DNA from 2 places in the Paenibacillus filicis genome. Region 1 is predicted to be linked to the other one. Evidence: predicted binding sites of a transcription regulator. Region 1 holds the regulator's gene; the other holds the start of a gene.

Region 1 (7,619 bases):
GTGCGCATTCATGGGCCGGAAGGCCGCAGCTGTGCACCGGCTGACTCCGAAGCTCGAGGAGGCGCTGGAGACCAGCTCCATGCATCAGCTGTTCTACGAGCTGGAGCTTCCGCTCGCGGTCGTCCTGGCCTCGATGGAGCGCAAGGGGATCCAGGTGGACAAGGAAGAGCTGCAGGCTTACGGTGCGGAGCTCGGGAAGCGGATCGAAGAGATCATCCAGAACGTATACGCTGCTGTCGGGATGGAATTCAACGTCAACTCGCCCAAGCAGCTCGGGGAGATTTTGTTCGATAAGCTGCAGCTGCCGGTCGTGAAGAAGACGAAGACGGGCTACTCGACCGATGCTGAGGTGCTGGAGAAGCTGGAGCCGTACCATCCGATGATCGGGCATATTCTGCTTTACCGGACGCTGGCGAAGCTGCAGTCCACCTATGTAGAGGGTCTGCTGAAGGAGGTACGCCCAGGCACCGGCAAGGTGCATACGTACTACCGGCAGACGATCGCCGCAACAGGGCGGCTCAGCAGCCAGTTCCCCAATCTGCAGAACATCCCGATCCGGCTGGAGGAGGGCCGCAAGATCCGCAAGGTATTCGTGCCGTCTCAGCCTGGCTGGCGGATCGTAACGGCGGACTACTCGCAGATCGAGCTGCGCGTACTCGCCCATATCTCGCAGGACGAGAAGCTGATCGAGGCGTTCCGGGATAATATGGACATTCATACCAAGACGGCGATGGACGTATTCGGGGTGTCCGAGGACGCTGTTGATTCCAATATGCGGCGCCAGGCCAAGGCCGTTAACTTCGGGATCGTGTACGGAATCAGCGACTATGGCTTGTCGCAGAATCTGCATATTACCCGGAAGGATGCGGCGAGGTTTATCGAGCAGTATTTCGCCGTCTTCCAGGGCGTCCGTCAGTATATGGACGATATCGTCAAGAGCGCCCGTCTGGACGGCTATGTGACGACGCTGCTGAACCGCCGCCGGTATTTGCCGGAGATTACGGCCTCTAACTTCAACCTGCGCTCGTTCGCCGAGCGGACGGCCATGAATACGCCGATCCAGGGAACGGCGGCAGATATTATCAAGCTCGCTATGGTACAGCTGGACAAGCGGATGCTGGAGGAAGGCGTCCGCAGCCGGATGCTGCTGCAGGTGCATGATGAATTGGTATTCGAGGTGCCTGAGGAAGAGGTTGACCTGATGAAGGCGATGATAGCCGAGGTGATGGAGTCGGCGCTGAAGCTTGACGTGCCGCTCAAGGTGGACGTCGACGACGGCGTTAACTGGTACGAAGCTAAGTAGGACAGGGGCAAGCGGGACGGGCCGTAAGGCTCGTTTCCTTGCGTTCATATAGAAAGGAAGGATTCCTAGTGCCTGAATTGCCAGAGGTAGAAACCGTCCGCCGCACGCTGGAGCAGCTGGTGGCGGGCAAGAAGATCGAGAGCGTCAAGGTGACGCTTCCGCGGATTATTCAGCGGCCAGATGACACGGAGATGTTCGCTGCGCTGCTGGCGGGGGAAACGGTCCGCTCCGTAGAACGGAGGGGGAAATTCCTCCGGTTAATGCTTGATCACTATACGCTGGTCTCTCATCTGCGGATGGAGGGCCGTTACGGCGTCTATCCGTCCGGTGAGCCGGTGGAGGCGCACACGCATGTTATTTTCTATTTTACAGACGGTACCGAGCTGCGTTACAAGGACGTGCGCCAGTTCGGCACGATGCATATTTTCGATAAAGACCAGGATCTGCTGGAGAAGCCGCTCGTGAAGCTCGGTCTGGAGCCTCTGGACGAGAACTTTACGCTGGAGGTATTTCGCAGCAAGCTGGACAAGCGCAAGACCAAGATTAAGCCGCTGCTGCTCAATCAGGAATACATCGTGGGCCTCGGGAATATTTATGTGGATGAGTCCTTGTATCTGGCTGGCGTTCATCCCGAACGGGAGGCTAATACGCTGTCTGCCGCAGAATGGGCCAAGCTGCACGAAGCGGTCGTGACGACGCTGCAGGGCGCCGTAGCCGTTGGAGGCTCGTCGATCAAATCCTATGTCAACGGGCAAGGTGAATCCGGCATGTTCCAGCATCAGCTCCGCATGTACGGACGCAAGGGAGAGGCCTGCGACCGGTGTGGAGGAGCGATTGAGAAGACAGTTGTAGCCGGACGCGGGACGCACTTCTGTCCGAACTGCCAGAAGCCGAAGAAGCAACGGATTATTCGTAAATAATGCACCAGCCGCCCAGAACTCCCATATAGTAAGCCATGAGCCGCCCAGCCCGGTGCCCGCCATGCAAAATGTAGCGATCAGGCTGTGCGCAAACATGAACGGAAGCGCGTTGGTCTGTCTGGAGTAGCGGTCGCACGCGTTTCTTGTTGCTGGGAGGGAAGGGCACATGCTGCCGGTTTTTTCATTGTTGCTGCTCGCGTTGGCGGTTAGTTTGGATGGATTTGGCGTAGGAGTAACCTACGGACTGCGCAAGATCAGGATTCCGTTAATTTCGATTGCGATTATTTCTTGCTGCTCGGGGTTCATCATATTTATCTCCATGCAGATCGGCGTATGGATGAGCGGGTGGGTACACCCGGATCTGGCCAAGAACATCGGCGCGCTGATTCTGGTTGGGATCGGGTTATGGGCCTTGTACCAGCTCTATGCGCAGCGTAAGGAAGATTCCGTTACGGACGAACCGCAGGTTACCATCTCTTCACTGCCTGATCCTGGGGCTGCCGTTCTAGCGTCCCCCAGTACCAAGGAGATTATCTATATCGAGCTGAAGCGATTCGGGCTTGTTATTCAAATTCTGCGGAAGCCTTCCATCGCGGACATGGACCGTTCCGGCACGATCTCCGCGTATGAGGCGACACTGCTCGGCCTGGCCCTATCTCTGGACGCGTTCGGCGCGGGCATAGGGGCCGCCTTGCTAGGCTTCACGCCTTGGCTGACGGCAGCTGTCATCGCAGCGGCCAGCGGTATTTTCCTCGGACTTGGCCTGCGCATAGGCCTGAGATTCGCCGGTGTCTGGTGGATGCGCCGGATATCCGTGGTTCCCGGATTTCTTCTTATTATTATGGGTATTATGAAACTGTTCTAATCTATGACGAATGAAGTAGGGGAGTCAGGTTTATGAATATTGGATTAACCGGAGGAATCGCCTGCGGCAAAAGCACGGTAGCGGCGATGCTGGTCCGCCGCGGAGCATTGCTCGTGGATGCGGATCGTATCGCTCGGGAAGTCGTAGAGCCGCATACGCCCGTTCTCGCCCAGGTGATCGAGCGCTTCGGCGCTGATCTGCTGCTGCCGGACGGCTCGCTCAATCGCAAGAAGCTGGGGGAGCGGGTATTCGGCGACGAGTCCGCCCGGCGCGATCTGGAGGGGCTGCTGCATCCTCCGATCCGCGCGACGATGCGGGAGAGGATGCGAAGCTATCAAGAGGAGCATCCAGACAAACTGGTCGTCGTAGATATTCCGCTTCTGTACGAATCCGGCCTGCAGGCGATGGTGGAGCAGGTGCTGGTCGTCTATGTGCCGCGGGAGGTACAGCTCTCCAGATTGATCGCCAGAGACGGCATGACGCTGGAGCAGGCAGAGAAGCGCCTGAATGCCCAGATGCCGATTGAAGAGAAGAAGCGGCTCGCCGACATCTTGATTGACAACACAGGCTCGCTGGAGGAGACGGAAAGACAGCTGGACCAGTTTTGGATAGAAAGGGGACTTTCATGAGGTTTTGGCGCAAGAAACGGGTATTTGCCGTTCTCCTGGTGACCTTTCTTGTTTTCTTATTCCTAAGCAGTTCCTTTGTCGGCCGGTATATCTATCCGATCTCCTATCAGCATGAAATCCGGCTATACGCCAAGAAGTATGAGCTTGACCCGTTTCTGGTTGCTGCCGTTATCCGTGTAGAAACAAACTACCAGCCGCATATGGAATCGAAGAAGGGCGCTTATGGCTTGATGCAATTAATGCCGGATACCTCATCATGGATTATCGAGAAGGCGGCCTTTGATGATACATACCGTAATCAGCTTGATCAGCCTGCTGTTAGCATTGAGCTCGGAGCCTGGTATTTGAACTGGATGAGCAAGCAATTCGGCGGGAATATGTACGCGATGATCGCCGGATACAACGCTGGGCATGGGAAGGTCAGCCGCTGGCTGCAGGAGAAGCGGTGGGATGGTACCTTGTCTAATGCGCAGCAAATCCCTTATGGAGAGACACGCCATTACCTTCAGCGTGTGACGTATTATTACCATAAATATCATAAGCTATATGGAGAAGAATGGAAGTAAATGGAGAAAGAAGCGCTGGACAAGCCGCCCTTACAGGAGGAATATCCGGCACTTCTTCTCGTTTTCAGCAAAACGTGGTATTATTTGTATTGACCGGCAAGCGATTGCTCGGCGATTTGTACCAAGCGGCGTGTGATGTGACCACCGATCGCACCAGTATCACGAGTAGCTACGTTACCGTAGTAACCGTCTTGGGGAATTGCGATCCCCAATTCTTGGGCTACCTCGTACTTCAGTTGATCCAACGCTGCGCTAGCTTGTGGCACGACCAGTGCGTTGCTGCTGCGGGATTGACCTGCACCCATGTCTGTTCACCTCCTTGTCGGTTGGTAATCCTATTATGCTCGTTTCGCTTGGCATCATGTGAGGGAGTCTTTGGAAAAAGGAAAGGAAGAATTACTACATGAAATGCCCCTTCTGCGATTATTCCGGAACGAAAGTGCTTGACTCGCGTTCCGCCAATGAAGACAAGTCCATACGCCGCCGCCGTGAGTGTGAGAAATGCTCGAAACGCTTTACGACGTTCGAAATGGTTGAAGAAACGCCCCTTATCGTCATCAAGAAGGATGGAAGCCGTGAGGAATTCAGCCGGGAGAAAATGCTGCGCGGTCTGATTCGCGCCTGCGAGAAGCGCCCCGTTCCGCTGGAGCGTCTGGAAATGATTGTATCCGAGGTGGAGAAGCAGGTCCGCACTACGGCCCAGGCCGAAGTGGATAGCCGCGCCATCGGAGAGATTGTGATGACCGAGCTGTACCCAGTCGATGAAGTGGCCTACATTCGCTTTGCATCGGTATACCGGCAGTTCAAGGACATCAATATGTTCATGAAGGAGCTTAGCGGGCTGTTATCCAAGCACCAAGTCGGCGGTGATGGCGGGAAAAATTAATTTTCCGCCAACCGTTGACAAGCCCGCAGCACCATGGTATTATCATTCTTGTCGCTAAACAAGGGCAAGAAAATGAAGGAATTAAATATCATGGGGCCTTAGCTCAGCTGGGAGAGCGCATCGCTGGCAGCGATGAGGTCAGGGGTTCGATCCCCCTAGGCTCCATACAAAAAACGTCATCACTTATAGTGGTGACGTTTTTTTGTATGGATTGCCTGGGGGGGAGATGAACCCCTATAGGTTCGCCCGCGCGGACGAAAGAAGTGAATAGGCTTCGAAGTAATACTTCTAATGTAGGAGCACGCCGTCTGAATCTACCGCTAAAAGTCCTTGTCGAATACGCTTCGTCAGCATAAATGAGGATTCTAATAAAGGTTGCGTTTTTTATTGGTCTAAAGGGGGAGCACCTTACAAATTCACCCGCTCAAGATACATACATGTTACTAAAACCACTACCGCTGCTCCACTTGCTTAATTACACTCCCTGGACCAGCGAATACAGATCCGCCATTTTGAACCGTCTTCCGTATAAGTTGAATTAAACTGTCCTTGTCCATCTGGATATCGTTCAACCATGCTAAGGTATCTGCAGTTTCGGGTTCATGCTTCACTCCCCAGGTTGATAACTCCCACAGGACCGGTAATAAATCCAACCCGGACTCCGTTAATGCGTACAGGTCTTTTCTCTTGTCACTGGGATGGGGGCTCTTGGTAATCAAGCCCAGTGTCTCAAGACGAGACAATCGATTCGTTAGTATATTTCTAGCAATCCCTTCATCCGAGGCAAGGAATTCCCCGAACGTTTTCTTTCCTGCAAATATGATATCCCTGATGATAAGCAATGACCATGAGTCGCCTAACAGATCAAGAGAAAATGAGATCGGACAATCCGATCTTCTATGTGGTTTGAAATTTTGCATAGGGCCTCCCTTGACTTCCTAGATTGATTATAATTATAATTAAGTCAGTTTCAAAATGCAACTGAAATGGAGGGGATGGAATTGAAATTTTTGTTGGTTTATAGAGGCGGTGTCGTTCCAGAAGATCATCTTGATCGTAACATTAATGAACTATGGGGATGGCTCGACAATTTAAAGGAAAAAGGGTATGAGAAGGTACGTTTCGCGGGAAGCGGCCGTAAAAGCATTTCGAAGGATTTGATTGCTGATTACTCCGGAGACATATTCGGCGTTTCCATTATCGAAGCTGGTTCTTTGGAGGAAGTGGTCTCATTAACTTCAGATTGGCCGGAGTTACAATACGGGGGCAGGATTGAGATCGTAGAAGCGATAGGTGATTAGCATGTCCGATACGTATATATTTAATTTGTTTGCAGATGTTAGAAAACAAATATTGAGTGTAATAACAAGACTGTCAAAGGGTCAAATGGAACACGTTCCTAAAGGCTTCAACAACAATCTACATTGGCAGGTCGGTCATGTGTTAACGATAGCGGATGATTTAATATTTGAGTTTTCGGGAGTTGGGGCAAGGATTCCACAGCACTATAGAACTTATTTTGCTTCAGGAACAAGTCCCTCAAGCTGGCCGGGGCAACCGCCAGGGATTGAAATACTTCTTAGGGATTTGGAAAATCAGATGGTGGAAATATGCAATAAGTATGACGGTCTGCTGGAGCAACCTGTAGCATATGAGAACAACTTTCTTCAAGCAAGTGTAATCGGTGAACTTTTTTATGTTCTACTTGCCCATGAAAGTACACATCTAGGAATGCTTATTGCGATGGACAAGGTTTTGCAGAATGAATAAATGGATAACGACTGAGAGGTAAGGGGTCGCCCGCGTGGACGTACTGAACTTCTTATTCGACTGATTGCGTAGAAAGACGCTAGTAACTTTCATGACGTCTATAGCATTCCAACTCCAGTATGATGTGGAGTGACTCCATGTGGGCGTTCGTTCTTATTCGGCGTTTTGTGCGGGATTCGATCATGAACGATTTCAAATCGCTCACAGGCCTCTGCAACATGTATCGAATTAGGTTTGTTAGATAGACTTGATCTTCATACCGCGCCAACATTGCTTGAGAAAGGTACACGATTATTTGATCATATTAGTCAGGGAAGTGTGACGCTCGAATCAAATGAAGGAATCGAGAGTTATCCATGTTAAATATGATGCGATTAAATGAATGGATTGAGTATCCTGTTAAACCTATTTTTATAGGTGAAGAAAAAGGGGAACTAAGGAGGTAGTTACATGGTAGATACAAATAATAACAAAAGAATTGATACTGCTTCAAGAGTCATTAGGGCGTCAGCACAAGTAATTTATCAAGCAATGTTGAATCCAGAAGCGCTCGCTTTATGGCTTCCACCGGAAGGAATGTCTGGTCAAATCGATACATTTGATGCAAGGGAAGGGGGTGTTTATAAAATGACGCTTATCTACGAAGGAGATGAAGAGATACAGGGAAAAACCTCAGAAAA
Region 2 (7,619 bases), on a different contig from region 1:
CCGGCGGACGCGCTGTCCTGCATGACCAAGAGCTGACCTACAGCATGATCGTGTCGGAGAGCTACCCGGGCATTCCACGCAGCGTCACGGAGGCTTACCGGATCTTGAGCCAGGGCTTGCTGCTGGGCTTCCGGCGCCTCGGCTTGGCGGCGGATATGGTGCAGCTGGCGAGTCCGGAGGAGCAGGAGAAATATGCGTCGATGGGATCGGCGGCCTGCTTCGATTCGCCGTCATGGTACGAGCTGGTCGTCGAGGGACGCAAGATCGCAGGCAGCGCGCAGACGCGGGCGAAGGGCGTCGTGCTTCAGCACGGCTCTATTCTGCTGGATCTCGATGCGGATGCGCTATTCGATCTGCTGCTGTTCAACAGCGACAGGATCAAGGACCGGATGAAGCAGCAATTTCTCCGCAAAGCGATTGCGATTAATGATTTGCTGCGCTCGGTCGGACGCGAGCCGGTCGGTCTCGCGGAGGTGGTCTCGGCCTTCGAAGCGGGGATTGCCGAAGGGCTGAATATTCGGTTGGTACCGGGCGAGCTGACGGATTACGAGCGGGAGCTGGCGGACAAGCTGGTGGAGGAAAAATACGGCAATGCGGAGTGGAACTTGCGCCGGTAAGGTATTCCTGCTGCCTTGCTGAGGGGATGGTTAGGAGAAGTCTCTTTGGCGGGCATTCAGTAGCTCGCAGTCGGATTTGTTGGAGAACGCTGGTGACGTGCACGGACGTCCCGGCGTTCTTTTTATTTGGACGTTGTCTGCAGCCGGTAGGTGAACCGAAGCAGGCATGGAGGGCCAACAATAGAAGAAGAGCCGTCCGTGTTCGGAGGGCTCTTCGCTGATGAATGGGTTGATGGTGGCACGGTGGAGTGCATGGTCGAATCGACAATAGATTGCTGCTAAGGGCACCGGCAGTTGTTAGGGCTGGAAAGTGCCGGCACAGGGGAACACGGAGTTGTCCGCTGTGTGGAGTCAGATATTAACGGCTGGAGATCGCCGTGTCAAAGGCGGTCTGCAGCTGCTGGACGATGGGACCGGGAGCGCCGTTGCCGACCGGGCGGTCATCGATGCGAATGATCGGCGTGATTTCGACGGTCGTCCCTGTCACGAACGCTTCATCGGCCTGACCAAGCGCCTCGAGGGTGAACGGCTCTTCAATTACGGGAATGCCCAGCTCCCGCGCAAGGCCCAGCACAACATAGCGCGTGATGCCGTGCAGGATCAGATGATTGGCCGGATGTGTGCGCAGAATGCCGTTCTTGACGATCATCACATTGGAGGCGCTGCATTCGGTCACCGTTCCCGAGCGGTGAAGAATGACTTCATCGGCTCCGCGGTCCAGCGCCTCTTGCTTGGCCATCACATTGGGGAGCAGATTCAGCGTCTTCAGATCGCAGCGCAGCCAGCGGATGTCCTCCCCCGTCACGGCGCTGATGCCGTGGCGCATCGCTTCGAGCGGGCGCTCATAGGGGTAGGCATAGGCCATCAATACCGGCTCGGCATAGGCCGGGAAAGGATGCGAGCGGGCGGCGATGCCACGCGTGATTTGCAGGTAGATGTTTCCGGTCTGCACATCATTGAGGCGGATGAGCTCCTGCAGCTTCTCTTCCATCACGGACCGGGAGAAGGGGAGAGGGATGCGAAGCGCCTTGGCTGTTCTCTCCAGCCTGTCGAAATGTCCGGCTGCCTCGAAGACGACACCATGGTACACACGGAAAACCTCATATAATCCGTCACCGAAATAATATCCCCGGTCGTCCGGTGAAATCTGTACGGCTTGGCGGGGGAGCAGTTCGTTTTGGTACCATATATAGGATGCTTGCGTCATAATAGAACGTCTCCTTTGCTGAGGGGATAAGAGTAAGGGAATAAATTTGTGATGAGAACATACGTTTGTGTTTAATTGAGGTTCTATGATAAGCTAATACTAGACTATCAAGGAGAACGGCGGAAGTCAAAATGCAGTCTGCTCACCAGGCGGGGGGAAAGCGAGAGTCAGTCCGGAACCCGGAAGACGGGTGTCGGCAGGTACGAATTAGTGAGCTTGCCGGAGGAAATAGAAGGGAACGGCAAGCCGCTATGAGGTGAACAGTGTTTTTCACCTTTTGTTCATTAGAACTACTACATATAGTGTTGTATAATGATTTAACATCCACATATTGCGATCATGAAACTTTTACATGTCCGGGAGGTTGTTGTCTTGAAGACGGTGAAGCAAGCCAAATTGGAAGGTTTAAGCGAAAAAATATTTCTCGACCGCTATGCCATGAAAGACGCGGACACGAACCGCACGCAGGTGGGGGACACGGTCCTGGTGCTGACCAAGGACGATCCGAAGTTTCCGGCCAAGGAGGTCGGGGAGGTCATCGAACGCCAGGGCTCGACCGTGAAGGTCAAGGTTCGCAGTGGAGAGATCGTAGAATCGTCGGTCGAGAAGCTGACACTTACCGTAGAGAAGACGCCTCAGCAGATGTGGGACCGTCTGGCTGGAGCTATGGCTTCCGTAGAGGCCACGCCGGAGAAGCGCCAGCTCTGGACGGATCGCTTCCGCTATATCTTGGACGACTGGAAGCTGGTACCGGGAGGACGGATCGCAGCCGGAGCGGATGCCAGCGACGAGCTGACTCTGTTCAACTGCTACGTCATTCCCTCTCCGCATGATAGCCGCGGCGGGATCATGGCTACGCTGACCGAAATGACTGAGATTATGGCCCGTGGAGGCGGAGTAGGGATCAATCTATCTTCTTTGCGTCCGCGTCGAGCGGTCGTCCGAGGTGTGAATGGTTCGTCCAGCGGCGCTGTTTCCTGGGGCGGCTTGTTCAGCTACACGACGGGATTGATCGAGCAGGGCGGCAGCCGGCGCGGCGCGCTCATGCTGATGATGAACGATTGGCATCCTGATGTGGTCGATTTTATTACGGTCAAGCAGTCGATGGGGCAGATCACCAATGCCAATCTATCGGTATGTGTGAGCAATGGATTTATGAAAGCCGTCAAGGAAGACCTGGACTGGGAGCTTGTCTACCCGGACACGACTGACCCCGACTATGACCCATTGTGGGACGGCGATCTGGACAAGTGGCGCAGCTTGGGTAAGGCGGTTATTCCTTATCGGACAGTCAAGGCACGGGAGATTTGGCATACCATTATCGAATCCGCCTGGAAGTCCGCGGAGCCTGGTGTCGTGTTTATGGAATATTACAACCAGATGTCCAACAGCTGGTATTTTAACCCGATCATCTGCACGAATCCTTGCGGCGAGCAGGGGCTTCCGGCTTGGGGGGTCTGCAATCTCTCGGCGATCAACCTATCCAAGTTCTACGATGAAGAGAAGCATGATGTGGACTGGGAGGAGCTGGCCAAGGTCGTACAGTATTCGACGCGCTTCCTGGACAATGTCATCGACAAGACTCCGTATCACTTTGAGGAAAACCGTGTCAACCAGCAGAACGAGCGCCGCATCGGCCTAGGCTCCATGGGATTGGCGGAGCTGATGATCAAGCTCCGCATTCGCTACGGCAGCACGGAATCGCTGGAGTTCCTGGACCGGCTGTACGGCTTTATGGCGCGTGAGGCTTATCTGGCTTCCGCCGATATCGCGGAGGAGAAGGGCTCTTTCACGCAGTTCGATGCGGATCTGTTTCTGCAGAGCGGGTTTATGAAATCGATGACCGGCGTCTACCCGGAAGTCGGCGATGCTGTGAAGCAGAAGGGGATGCGCAACGTGACGGTAATCACGCAAGCCCCTACGGGCAGTACCGGGACGATGGTCGGCACGTCGACCGGGATCGAGCCATACTTCGCTTTCGAATATTATCGCCAGAGCCGTCTGGGCTTCGACAAGCAATACGTGCCGATCGCGCAGCAGTGGAGGGACGAGCATCCGGATCAGGAGCTGCCGGACTACTTCGTTACAGCGATGAACTTGTCCGCGGAGGATCATATTCGCGCTCAAGCTGCCATCCAGAAATGGGTGGATAGCTCCATCTCCAAGACGGCCAACTGTCCCGCTGACTTTACGGTTGAAGAGACCAAGCGGCTTTATGAGCTGGCCTTCGACCTCGGCTGTAAGGGTGTCACGATCTATCGCGACGGTAGCCGAGACGTTCAAGTGCTGAGCACGGACAAGAAGGAAGAGAAGAAAGAGGAAGCTCAGGCTGCCGTATCTCCTCCGGCATCTGTGAAGGCGGAACCTGCGGTAGCGGCTGCAACTCCAGCTCCAGTAAAACCAGCGGCTGGCGAAGCGGGCTCACTCACCCGACTGACCGAATCCTTATCCGCGAACGCCCAGGTCCAGACCGAGCAGGTGGTCGACAAGCAATACAAACGCCGCCCGCAGGCGCTGCGCGGAGCGACATACAAATTCAACACGCCGTTTGGCATGGCATATATTACGATCAATGATATGAACGGTACGCCGAGTGAAATCTTCCTGAATGTAGGCAAGGCCGGCTCCGACGTGTTCGCCATGTCCGAGGCGTTGGGCCGGGTTTGCTCCTTGTTCCTGCGGTACGGCGATCACGGCAACAAGGTGCAGCTGCTCGTGAAGCATCTGAAGGGCATCGGCGGGTCCGGCGCGATCGGCTTCGGTGCCAACCGCGTGGAATCGATCGCCGATGCGGTCGCCAAGGCACTGGAGATGCATGGCGAATACACCGATACTGCAGACGACTACGTGACCGCCACTCAGGAGGTCGTAACGGAGCCGTCGGCCCTGCAAACGGTAACCCGAAGCGCCGCCACGTCGCTGTCGCTGGACCTGTGCCCTTCCTGCGGCTCGGCGTCGCTAATCAATACGGAAGGCTGCAAGACGTGCTCGAGCTGCGGGTATAGCAAGTGCTCGTGAGAAGGTCTGCTGGACAATAAAAGGAATTGTTTCCAAGGGTGTGGAGCATACTGTATGGCGTTAATAGCGCTGTGTATCCGTGAACATCAAAGCATTAGGTAAGAAATGTGATATTAAAAGAAGCGGCCCTCTAGCTAACGAGGTCCGCTTCTTTTCTTTGATATTCAGATTGTGTCCATAATCTCGAAGACAAAGTCCTGCATCCGTTCCTCCCCGCACCGCAGAAGGATCTGAGATGCGTCACATTCGTGAAGGGAAAGGCCAACTCCTTAAGTCCGGATAAACATCGTGGCAGTTGGATGGCGTGGCAATTTATATATGATTCCAATCGAGTTTGATTTCGAGCCCATTTCCCTGTAGAAAAGGATTCATTAAGCTGAAAAACCGGTTGAGCTATATGAGGCTATCCTTGAGGCAATCACAAGCCAGGGGAAGTGGTCATGGATCAATTTGCTGGAAGCGGGAATCTTGGCCGTCCGTCAATGAGAACGGGGCGTAGACCCGTTCTATTTGAGATCCTCCAGGTGAACGTAAGGCGAATGGTTCAAAATCTCTGATTTCCAGAGATTCTCTGGATGTGTAATGAAGAAAAAGGTCTGCTGCCGGTATGCCTTTTTCTTCATTTGTTTAGCATGTTCTGTTTTCGTGATAAATCCACTCATGGAGTTGACAATAAACAGACGACTTGTCACGTTTCGTCTTCGCTTCTGCCATCTTTAGAAACAGTGTCATCAGTTGATGTAGGGCTGTTTGGAAATCCAAGTCCCGAATCTGGTCGGCAAAGAGAAAAAACAAACCGCCCAGCGATTTGGCATCATTCTCCTGTCTGCGTTCCCATTCCATAACCAAATATTAATTCATGAGAGAAATAACTGAGCTGAGGAATGCGAATCTTGCTTTGGCTGACGGAACATCCAATCCAAATGACGATCTATCCGTTTCTGCTAATTGCCAACAAGTGTTTTAGATTATCATCAATAAATTGATTATCGGTACTGTTGATTCCGCGACCGGCAAAATGGCCCCAGATCGACTGGATTGGATTAAAGACAGCATTAGATATAAGCTTTGCTTCGTATTCATTATCGTCCGCTGTGCAGAAGAGATCCGTGCTCCCCGGCATGATGCAGGCAAGAGCTTTAATGCTCTTAAGCGCCATATCGAAATCTCCGTTATAGGAGGGGTTTGAACTAATATCTGCATGTTGGCCAGTCCATAACATGGCCAGGACGTTGTGCGGATTCATTTTCATAAAGCTATTTTCACAGACGCCAGTCACAAAGTCTTCCAAGGAGTCAAGTCCCAGTTCACGATAAAGCTCCTCTCTATAAAACGAATGCGAAAATCCCCATCCTGCATAGACCCGGCCAACGGCGCGCATGTCTGCAGAAGTCAACTGGTTTAGTTTAGTTGAATCGAAGCCAACTGCAGCCAGCAGTGAAGCTTTCATACCGTCCAGGACCACAAATGTATGGGGCCAAGTCTTGGCAATTCCCGAGATAGGTGCAATTCGTTCCACCATCTCTGGATAACTTGCACCCCATTGAAATGCCTGAATGCCTCCCATGGACCAACCAACTACGAGAGCAATTTTTTGAATGCCGAATTTTTCGGTCACCAGCCGATGCTGTAATCTAACGTTGTCATAGATGGTTACCTGCGGAAAATGAGCCCTATCGAATGGAGGGAGCGTGTTACTGGGAGACGAAGATAATCCGTTGCCCAGCAGATTTGGAATGATAATAAAATATTTCTCCGGATCCAGTGCCATCCCGCTGCCAATCAGCCATTCATTCTGAACATGCTGGTCACCAAAAGCAGTTGGATAGACGATGACATTATCTTTCTGTTCATTTAATTTTCCATAAGTCTTATAAGCAAGAAAAGCGCTTGGTAACGTCACTCCTGATTGCAAGGTTACATCACCCAAATTAAAAATTTCGTAATCCATCGTAGGGTCGCTCCCTTCAAATGAAACCACACGTTCTGTGTGTGACTTCTTGTGCTTAGTATAGAACTATGATACTTTCAATAAAAGTGAATGTAATTAAAAGTAATGTTCAATAATATTGAAAGCACAAGGGGGATCGTATGATGGAGTTGCGCCAACTGAATACGTTCTGCACGGTTGCATCAACATTAAATTTCACGCGAGCTGCGGAAGTACTGAATTACGTCCCCTCCAACGTCACGATGCAAATCAAAGCATTGGAGGATGAGCTTGGGGTTCGTCTCTTTGATCGCTTGGGCAAGCAGCTCGTTATCACAACTGCGGGTAAACGCTTTTTAACTCATGTCCAAGGCGTTCTTAACAAATTGGAAGTAGCTTGCAGCGACGTTCATGACAATGAAAATCTACGCGGCACCCTAACGATAAGTGCCAACGAGGTGATTTGCGCCTATCGGCTTCCAGCAGTCTTTCAACGGTTTCGTTCGCAGCATCCGGGAGTTCGTCTGATCTTCCGCTCCGTCCCAAATCAAGAGCTCAAGCAAACACTCTTTGATGGAACTGCGGATGTCGTCTATATGTTGGATGAGCCCATTCGCTCAAGCAGACTTGCCGTGGAACCGTTGCTAAAAGAAACTTTCTGCTTGTTCGCTGCTCCAGACCACCCGCTCGCAAAACAAACAGTGCTACAGCTGGAAGATTTTCATGGAGAAGTGTTCCTGACGAACGAAAAGGGGTGTCCCTATCGTACCATGTTTGACCGGTCATTTGAGAAAGAGGGCATTGATAGCATTACGTATTTAGAGTTTCAGAGTGCCGAGGCCATTAA

What was found. Region 1 encodes NrdR, which represses ribonucleotide reductase genes. Its sites were predicted from a motif close to AACACNATATATNGTGTT; they were not measured.
Region 2: a site for NrdR is predicted at 2,114-2,131, ahead of WMW72_RS21575 (adenosylcobalamin-dependent ribonucleoside-diphosphate reductase). Genes of this name have one in related genera too.

The regions. Positions count from the first base shown of each region.
Region 1 is NZ_JBBPCC010000001.1:520,584-528,202, reverse strand. It holds gene polA (DNA polymerase I) at 1-1,303, shown strand, start outside; gene mutM (DNA-formamidopyrimidine glycosylase) at 1,372-2,223, shown strand; gene ytaF (sporulation membrane protein YtaF) at 2,390-3,088, shown strand; gene coaE (dephospho-CoA kinase) at 3,121-3,717, shown strand; gene WMW72_RS02435 (lytic transglycosylase domain-containing protein) at 3,714-4,283, shown strand; gene WMW72_RS02430 (alpha/beta-type small acid-soluble spore protein) at 4,364-4,588, opposite strand; gene nrdR (transcriptional regulator NrdR) at 4,687-5,169, shown strand; tRNA gene WMW72_RS02420 (tRNA-Ala) at 5,262-5,334, shown strand; gene WMW72_RS02415 (winged helix-turn-helix transcriptional regulator) at 5,622-6,089, opposite strand; gene WMW72_RS02410 (YciI family protein) at 6,165-6,470, shown strand; gene WMW72_RS02405 (DinB family protein) at 6,472-6,939, shown strand; gene WMW72_RS02400 (SRPBCC domain-containing protein) at 7,390-7,619, shown strand, end outside.
Region 2 is NZ_JBBPCC010000015.1:72,665-80,283, reverse strand. It holds gene WMW72_RS21585 (lipoate--protein ligase family protein) at 1-617, shown strand, start outside; gene dat (D-amino-acid transaminase) at 976-1,824, opposite strand; gene WMW72_RS21575 (adenosylcobalamin-dependent ribonucleoside-diphosphate reductase) at 2,197-4,842, shown strand; partial or broken gene WMW72_RS35645 (IS4 family transposase) at 5,470-5,694, opposite strand; gene WMW72_RS21565 (alpha/beta fold hydrolase) at 5,774-6,793, opposite strand; gene WMW72_RS21560 (LysR family transcriptional regulator) at 6,937-7,619, shown strand, end outside.